One region of the Agromyces mariniharenae genome, then DNA from elsewhere that is predicted to be linked to it. Evidence: predicted binding sites of a transcription regulator. Region 1 holds the regulator's gene; the other holds the start of a gene.
The links. The regulator LexA, encoded in region 1, represses DNA repair genes until DNA is damaged. The targets are predictions, from matches to a motif close to TCGAACANNTGTTCGA.
Positions count from the first base shown of each region.

Region 2: FYC51_RS05755 (HNH endonuclease signature motif containing protein) is a predicted target of LexA. The motif match lies at 1,808-1,823, and genes of this name have one in related genera.

Region 1 is NZ_VSSB01000001.1:42,988-47,427, reverse strand. It holds gene FYC51_RS00195 (alpha/beta fold hydrolase) at 113-874, shown strand; gene lexA (transcriptional repressor LexA) at 944-1,621, opposite strand; gene FYC51_RS00185 (LysM peptidoglycan-binding domain-containing protein) at 1,889-2,257, shown strand; gene FYC51_RS00180 (histidinol-phosphate transaminase) at 2,304-3,395, shown strand; gene hisB (imidazoleglycerol-phosphate dehydratase HisB) at 3,457-4,071, shown strand; gene hisH (imidazole glycerol phosphate synthase subunit HisH) at 4,068-4,440, shown strand, end outside.
Region 2 is NZ_VSSB01000001.1:1,260,232-1,264,671, reverse strand. It holds gene FYC51_RS05755 (HNH endonuclease signature motif containing protein) at 1-1,742, opposite strand, end outside; gene FYC51_RS05750 (hypothetical protein) at 1,872-2,195, opposite strand; gene FYC51_RS05745 (prepilin peptidase) at 2,276-2,926, shown strand; gene FYC51_RS05740 (Flp family type IVb pilin) at 3,168-3,395, shown strand; gene FYC51_RS05735 (TadE/TadG family type IV pilus assembly protein) at 3,458-3,913, shown strand; gene FYC51_RS05730 (TadE/TadG family type IV pilus assembly protein) at 3,910-4,440, shown strand, end outside.

The DNA of each region.
Region 1 (4,440 bases):
CGCGGGCTCGCGGCATCCGCCCCTCGTCGTCTCGCACGCACACCGACGGGCTCGTGGCAACCCCTCGGCCGTCGTCGGGGGATTCCACAGGTGCGTCGCGTACGGTCGGCGCATGCGTCTCGCAGTGAACGAATCCGGCAGCGGCACGAAGACCGCCGTGCTCATCCACGGCATCATGTCGGATTCGCGAGCCTGGCACCGCGTCACCGCTGAACTGCACGAGCACGGCTTCCGCGTGCTCGCGGTCGACCTGGCCGGGCACGGGCGCAGCCCGCGTGCACGCCGGTACTCGCCGGCCGCCTGGGCGGACGACGTCGTCGAGACGCTGACGCCGCTGGTCGACGGTCCGCCCGACGTGGTCATGGGCCACTCGCTCGGCGGCCTCGTCGCGAGCCTCGTCGCCGACCGCATGGCGCCCCGGGCTGCGATCTACATCGACCCGGCCTTCTCGTTCCCCACCGGCATCCGCGGCTGGGCGTTCAAGGCGTTCTTCGCGGTCGCGCCGCGACCGAGGCGCTCGGCGCTCGTGCGCATGAACCCGAAGTGGAGCGCGGCCGACGTCGACATCGAGCTGGCCACCCTGCGGGACTGGGACCGACGGACGATCCTCGGCTTCGCCGACACCCGGCCGCTCGTGCCGCCGGCGCGGCTCGTCGCGCCGAGCCTCGTCGTGCTCGCGGAGAAGAGCCTGCTCATCACCGAGCGCGTCGCGGCGCAGCTGCGCCGGCAGGGCATGACCGTCGAGACCGTGGAGGGTACGGGCCACACCGTGTTCCGCGATGACCACGCCCGCTTCATGGACACGGTCGTCGGCTGGCTGCGCGGGGTGGCGAAGCCGCAGCCCCAGCCGGCAGCGGCGGTCGCCGCCGCCTGATCGCGCCGTCGCGGCATCCGTCGCGGTATCGGGCGCGAGCCCGGAATGCCACCGGCTCAGGTGCTGGGATCAGACCGTGCGCAGGACTGCCACGACCTTGCCGAGCACCTCGGCCTGGTCGCCGAGGATGGGCTCGAACGCGCTGTTGCGGGGGAGCAGCCAGGTATGGCCGTCGCGCTGACGGAACACCTTGACCGTCGCCTCGCCGTCGAGCATTGCGGCGACGATCTCGCCGTTCTCCGCCGTGCGCTGTGAGCGCACGACGACCCAGTCGCCGTCGCAGATGGCGGCGTCGATCATGGAGTCGCCGACGACCTTGAGGATGAAGAGCTCGCCCTTGCCGACGAGCTGGCGGGGGAGCGGGAACACCTCGTCGATCTGCTGCTCGGCCGTGATGGGGATGCCGGCGGCGATGCGCCCCACGAGCGGCACCATCGCGGCGTCGCCGACGGGGATGGGCTCACCGGCGGACGGCGCGCGATCGGCCGAACCGGGCAGCTCGATGAGCACCTCGAGGGCGCGCGGGCGGTTGGGGTCGCGACGCAGGTAGCCGGCCAGCTCGAGCTGGTTCAGCTGGTGCGTGACGCTGGAGAGCGACGAGAGCCCGACCGCGTCGCCGATCTCGCGCATGCTCGGCGGGTAGCCACGGCTCGACACCGAGCGCTGGATGACCTCGAGGATGGCGACCTGCTTGGCGCTGAGGCTCTTGCGGCGGCGCGCCCTGCCCTGGTCCCGCACGTCGTCGATGTCGGTGCTCAAGGTCTCCGCCCCTCGTTGCGGCCGCTCGCGACCGGATGTCGGTGGTCTCTGATCGACTGTGGTCGAACATTCGAAACTGTATCCGGCAGATGTCGGTGCGGCAAACATTCGTTCGAGTGTGTCGCGGAATCCGCGGGCGCATTCCGGCGAGTCGGGTGCTTGCAGCTTCGAACATTCGAAGATATATTCGGAACAGAGCTTCGCATCCGGCCCTCCCGGCCGAGGGTCGGATGCGACTCGTCCAGGAGGTGTGACATGAGCGCAGCGATCGTCCCGACCCGCACGATGACGGTGGAGTCGGCACCGCGCACGGCGACGCGGCTCCGACTCACGCGCCGGGGGCGCATCGTCTTCACCGCGCTGGCGTCCCTGCCGCTCGTCGTCTGGGCGCTCGTCACCGTCCTCGGTTCGGGTGGTGCAGCCGCCGACGGCGGCTCGTCGGCGCCGGCCTCCTCGTTCGAGTACGTCACGATCGGCCAGGGCGACTCGCTCTGGGCCATCGCCGAGTCGCTCGCGCCCGAGGGCGACCCGCGCGTCCTCATCGACGAGATCATCCGCCTCAACGGCCTCGACGACGCGGTCGTCGAGCCGGGGCAGCGGCTCGCCCTCCCGGTCGTCCCATGACGTCACGGCCGCGGGGCGCGCGTGAGCCCGTGGCTAGCATGGACGGGTGACGAGCCTCGACGACCTGCCCATCCGCGACGACCTGCGCGGGCGCACGCCCTACGGCGCGCCGCAGAAGTCGGTCCCGGTCGCGCTCAACGTCAACGAGAACACGCATCCGATCCCCGAGGACGTCGCGCACGACATCGTCGCCCGGGTCGCCGCGGCGATCCTCAGCCTCAATCGGTATCCCGACCGCGAGTTCACGGCGCTCCGACGCGCGCTCGCGGACTACCTCGGGCACGACCTCGACATCGACCGCATCTGGGCGGCGAACGGCTCGAACGAGGTGCTCCAGCACATCCTGCAGGCCTTCGGCGGACCCGGTCGCAGCGTGCTCGGCTTCGCCCCGACGTACTCCATGTACGGGCTGCTCGCGTCGGGCACCGGCACCGAGTGGATCACGGCCGGCCGCGACGACGAGTTCGAGCTCTCGCCCGAGACCGCCGTGGCCGCGGTGCGCGAGCACGACCCCGACATCGTGCTGCTCTGCGCACCGAACAACCCCACGGGCACGCCGCTCTCCCTCGAGACCATCACCGCGGTGGCGGATGCCGCGCGCGGCATCGTCGTGGTCGACGAGGCGTACATCGAGTTCGCCGATCCCGGCACCGCGAGCGCACTGACACTGCTCGAGGGCCGGCCCCGGCTGCTCGTGTCGCGCACCATGAGCAAGGCGTTCGCCTTCGCGGGCGCGCGGGTCGGCTACCTCGCCGCGGATCCCGCCGTCATCGACGCGCTCCGCCTCGTGCGCCTGCCGTACCACCTCTCGGCGCTGACGCAGGCCGCCGCGCTCGGCGCCCTGGCGCACTCGGACGAGATGCTCGCCATGGTCGGCGAGATCCGCGCGCAGCGCGAGCGGATCTCGACCGAGCTGGCCCGACTCGGCTTCCACCCCTATCGCAGCGGATCGAACTTCGTGCTCTTCGGCGGCGTCGACGACCCGCACGCCGTGTTCCAGGCGCTGCTCGACCGCGGCATCCTGATCCGCGAGATCGGCCTGCCCGGCTGCCTCCGCGTGACCGCGGGCACCGAGGCCGAGACGAGCGCGTTCCTCGAGGCGATCGCGGTCTTCGCGCCCGCCACCGCGGCCTCCTGACCCACGACCGGCGCACCTCGCGCCCCGACGAGCGCCCAGCGCGCCCGAATAGGATGACGACATGACCACTCCCGGCGCCCCGCGCACCGCACGCGTGCAGCGCGAGACGAGCGAGTCCAGCATCGACCTGTCGCTGAACCTCGACGGCTCGGGCAGTAGCGACATCGAGACCACGGTGCCGTTCTACGACCACCTGCTCACCGCGTTCGCGAAGCACTCGCTCACCGACCTCACCGTGCGCGCCCGCGGCGACATCGAGATCGACGTGCACCACACCGTGGAGGACGTCGGCATCGTGCTCGGCCAGGCGATCCGCGAGGCCCTCGACGACAAGCGGGGCATCTCCCGCTACGGCGACGCGCTCGTGCCGCTCGACGAGGCGCTCGCGCAGGCCGTGGTCGACATCTCGGGCCGCCCGTTCCTGGTGCACACGGGGGAGCCCGCCGGATTCGAGTTCCACCTCATCGGCGGCCACTTCACGGGCTCCATGGTGCGCCACGTGTTCGAGGCGATCGCGTTCAACGCGGGCCTCACGGTCCACGTCAACGTGCTCGCCGGGCGCGACCCGCACCACATCGCGGAGGCCGAGTTCAAGGCGTTCGCCCGCGCCTTCCGCCAGGCGAAGGCCCTCGACCCGCTCGTCAGCGGCATCCCGTCGACGAAGGGCGCCCTGTGACCGCGACGCGCCGCGTGGTGCTGCTCGACTACGGCTCGGGCAACATCCACTCGGCCGCGAAGGCGCTCGAACGCGCCGGCGCCGAGGTGCAGGTCACGGCGGATCGCGCCGCCGCAATGGAGGCCGACGGGCTCGTCGTCCCGGGCGTCGGGGCGTTCAAGGCCGTCATGGACCAGCTGCGGGCCGTGCGGGGCGACGAGATCATCGACCGGCGGCTCGCAGGCGGGCGCCCGGTGCTCGGGATCTGCGTCGGCATGCAGGTGCTGTTCGACCGCGGCGTCGAGCGCGGCGTCGACACCGAGGGCCTCGGCGAATGGCCGGGCGTCGTGACCGAGCTGCCGTCGCCGGTGCTGCCGCACATGGGCTGGA
Region 2 (4,440 bases), 1.2 Mb from region 1:
GCGGCCAACAGGTCGAGGCGTGTAGCGCGGCGACCCGGTCGTGGGCGCTGCTCGGGATCGAGGTGCGGCGGCGGCACGAACCAGACGGCGCCGTCGCGTATGAAGATCTGCCATCCGTCGTGATGGATCATCCAATGATGGAACGCGCAGAGCAGGACCCCGTTCGACAGGTCGGTCGGGCCGCTGTGTGCGAGCCACCACAGGATGTGGTGCGCCTGGGTATGCGCGGTCGGGCGAGCGCAATCGGGATGGGCGCACCCGCCGTCGCGTTCGGCCAGTGCGATGCGTTGGGCCTTGGTGAAGAGGCGCTGACGGCGCCCCAGGTGCAGCACCTCGCCGTCACCGGTGGTGACCATCGGGATGAGCCCCGCGCCGGCGGCGATGCCGAGGGCGGTGGTCGTGGAGATCGGCTGGTCGATGTCGTCGATGGTCGCGAAGCCGACCCCGCTCATGAGGTCGTCGTTGTCGATGCGCACGACAACCGTCGCGGACGCGAGCGCCGGCGGCGCCTGTTCGACCGTGATGGCGAGTCGGGCGAGGTCGGCGAGGGCGTCGGCGGTCATCTGCTCGAGAGTGCGGGTGTCGACGAGGGCCCGGTCCGCCGCGTCGGGCAGGGGAATCACGGGCGCCGTGGCATCCGATGCATTGGTCACGCCCGAGGCCGCGGCATCCGATGCGTGGGCCGAACCCGGGGCCGCGGCATCCGATGCGTGGGCCGAACCCGAGGCCGCGGCATCCGAGGCGTGGGCCGAACCCGGGGCCGCGGCATCCGATGCACCGATCGCGGCTGAGGCGGCGGCCGTAGCGCGAGCCGCGAGTCGGCTCTTCGCGTCGCGTGCGGCATGGAGGTCGGCGGACACGAGCGTCTCGACCGCGAGCTTGATCGGTGCGGCCGTGGCCGGATCGAAGCATCCGCGCAGGTGGATGAGCCCGTGCTGGTCCTCCCAGATGCGAAGCGACCGTCGCGCGTGCAGCTCGTCTTCGCGTGCTGCGACGCCGGGCTTGTCGAGCTGTGCTCGGATGAGCTTGAAGTAGCGAGCGAGGCCGTCGACGCCGACGGCGCCGGCCCGCTCGAGCAGCTTCAGCTCGGTGGGCTCGAGGTGGTCGGCGTCGATCGTGAGCCGCAGCGAGTCGAGGAACGTGGTGATGCGGTGCGCGACCTCGACCGAGGTGGTTCCGGCGGAGATCGCCGCGGCGACGTGTGCGTAGCGCGGCCCTCGAGCGGGCAGCGCGCCGATCGACTCGCGGGTCGAGGTGGCCGCGGCGACCGCGATGAGCTTGGTGGTCTCGGACGTGCTCGCGCCGGTGGTGGCGGCGATGAACCGCTCGGGTGTCGCGAAGCCGTGTCGACCCGCGAGCCCGTCGTGCCGGGATTCGCCCGCCGAACGCCTGGCGATCGCCGAGGAGCACTGCAGCTTCAGCGCCTCGATCGCTCGTTCGAGGCGAGCGATCGCCCTGAGCGCCTCGACGAGTTGATCGTCACTCAGGGCATCGGCACCTCGGGATGGAGTCGCAGCGGCATCCGCTTCAGGTGTGGCATCCGTCTCAGCGGTGGCATCCGTCTCAGGTGTGGCATCCGTTTCAGCGGCGGCATCCGTCTCAGCCGCGGCATCCGACGCCGGAAACCAGGCTGCGACGAGCTCTCGAAACCCCTCACCGACGCGCCCCAGGGCCCCGCCGCCGCTGATCGCCGAGACCAGGACGTGCGGCTGCGATGCCACCTGGTCGCCCTGCGTCGTCATGCTTCGATATTCGCATGATCCTCCGACATTCGTTCGAAGATGTGGAGGAATGAGGCGAGTGAATATCGAGCATACATGCGAATACCGCCGCGGCCGCGGTGACGCCGGCAGTCTCGCCGGAACGTGCTTCTACGACTGATGTCCCACGGGCGGCTCGCCGACGAACTGGTGCGCCTCCCGCGCCAGCTCCGACCAGAGCTGCAGGTCGGCGACACGCACCCAGTTTCGGCTGTCGCCGCCCTTCGTCGAGTGGAACGCCACCGCGATCCCGCGCTCCCGCAGGTCGGATGACCGCGCCTCGGGCAGCTCGACCACCAGGTCGTCGCCGTCGAGGAAGGCGAACAGCCGCCCCTTCACGAGCAGGCCGTCGGGCGTCAGGTCGACGTCGTAGTCCTCGTCCATCAGCAGTTCGCGCGTGACCGCGTCGTATGCCTGCTCGACCTCTGCGCTCATCTCGTCCCCTCCGCGTGGTCCCTCCACTGTGTCAGCCACGGCGAACGCTGTCGATGGGTCGAGCCGCTACGCTGCACATCATGCCGTTCGAGACCGTGACCACCGCCGTGGTCGCGGCCATCGTCGGGGCCGCGCTCGGGTGGTGGCCGCTCGCTGCGTGGACGCAGCGTTCGACGAAGGGCGAGCGGATGCCGCTGCGCAACGTCCGCGTCGCCGGCGCCGTGATCACCGCCGTCACGTTCGGTGCGCTCGCACTGCGGTTCGGCTTCGTGTGGATCCTGCCCGCGCTCCTGGCGTTCGCCGCGGCATCGACCGTGCTCGGGCTCGTCGACCTCGCCGAGAAGCGCCTTCCGAATGCGGTGATCTTCCCGACGCTCGCTGGTGTCGGGGTGCTGCTGGTGCCGCCGCCGTGGGTGTCGGGGGAGTGGATCGCGCTGCTCTGGGCGGCGATCGGGTCGGTGGCGATGTTCGCCGTGTACTTCGTGCTCGCCCTCATCTCGCCGTCGTCGATGGGCATGGGGGACGTGAAGCTCGCGCTCGTGATCGGCCTGCTGCTCGGATGGTTCGGACTGAGCACGTGGCTCATCGGCCTGCTGGCGGCATTCGTGGTGGGGGGCTTGGTGGCCGTCGTGGCGCTGCTGCTTCGGCGCGTGACGCTCCGCGGGTCGATCCCGTTCGGGCCGTCGATGCTGATGGGAGCGTTGATCGCGGCGCTCATCGTCGGAGGGTGAAACGGACGGAAACCTCCGGAGTCAACCCCGGTGGGGTACAACGACGTACCCCCAGACCGGGGGACCACGATTCGGTGAATCCGCGGTTTTCCGTGCTTTCCCATAGGTCCGTGTGCTGCATATCCGCTCGTACCCCCAAACGGGGGCATGGCTACGTATGCATACGCACAGTTACCTTCGCTTAGCCGCTGGTGCCCACCAGTGGCACGTTTTTACCTCCTGAAACCCGAAGGACACAGCAATGCTCAAGGCATACTCGCGCCTCCAGGCGCGTCTCAACTCCGTTCGCAGCGAAGAGGAAGGCGCGACCGCGGTCGAGTACGCCCTCATCATCGGTCTGGTGTCGCTCGCGCTCATCGCCGCGGCGTTCCTGCTCATCCCGGGCATCCAGAACCTCTTCGGGGACATCAGCACGGCCCTCAACGGTGCCACGGTTCCGACCCTCGGTCCGGCCGTCCCCGCCACCTGAGCCGGCGATCTGTGACTTGGCCGGGGGCGGCGTCCGCCCCCGGCCTTGGAGGGTTTTAAGACATGTCGAGACTTCGAGGTGAACGTGGCGCAGCTGCGGTCGAGTTCGCGTTCATCCTGATCCCGCTCCTGCTCCTCGTGATCGGCATCTTCGAGTTCGGTCGCGTCTACATGGTCCAGCTGACGATGACGAACGCCGCCCGCGATGCGGTACGTATGTACGCGGTCTCCGATGATGTCACCCGAGTCGCGAACACCAATCTCACCCTCGCCAAGGCGCTTCGTCTGGACCTGTCCGGGACGATGACTGCGGCCGCTGCTGCAACGGCCCTGGATGGCTATCTCGACAGCATGCCCGGCATCGTCCAGACCTGCGACACGGGTACGCCCGCCGCACCAGGAGAGGTCTCGGTGACGCTCGTGCGGACCGAGAGCATCTTCGGGTTCCTCACGGGAAGCGGCGATCCGCTCCTGCCCATCACGCTTCATGGAAAGGCCGTCATCGTATGCAACGGTTGATCAGGAAGCTCCGCCGTGATCGCGGAGCGACCGCTGTGGTGTTCGCTTTCCTCGCCATCCCGATCCTCGGCGGAGTGGCCTTGGGCGTCGACGTCGGCGCGCTGTACTTCGAGAAGGCGCAACTGCAGAACGGTGCGGATGCGGCAGCGCTCCGCGTAGCCATGGCATGCGCCGATGTCGAAGAGAGCGCCCCCGACCCGTGCATCCCGGGATCCTCCTCGATGAACGGCATGGCGCTCACCTCCGCGGAGGCGAACGCCAACGACGGAGCGGCCGATGCCGCAGTGACGTTCCGGACCAACCGGAATGAGGTGACCGTCACCACGACGACGCGGACCGATGAAGGGGAGGACGCTCTGCGCCACCCGCTGGCGTCGCTCATCGGAATCGACCCCACGACGGTCAACGCGTCGGCCACTGCCGAATGGGGGCCGGTGTTCAGTGGAAAGACGTTGGCGCTCACGATCGACCAATGCGAGTTCGACCAGTTCGGCCCCGAGTCGCCCACACCACTCACCGCCGGATCG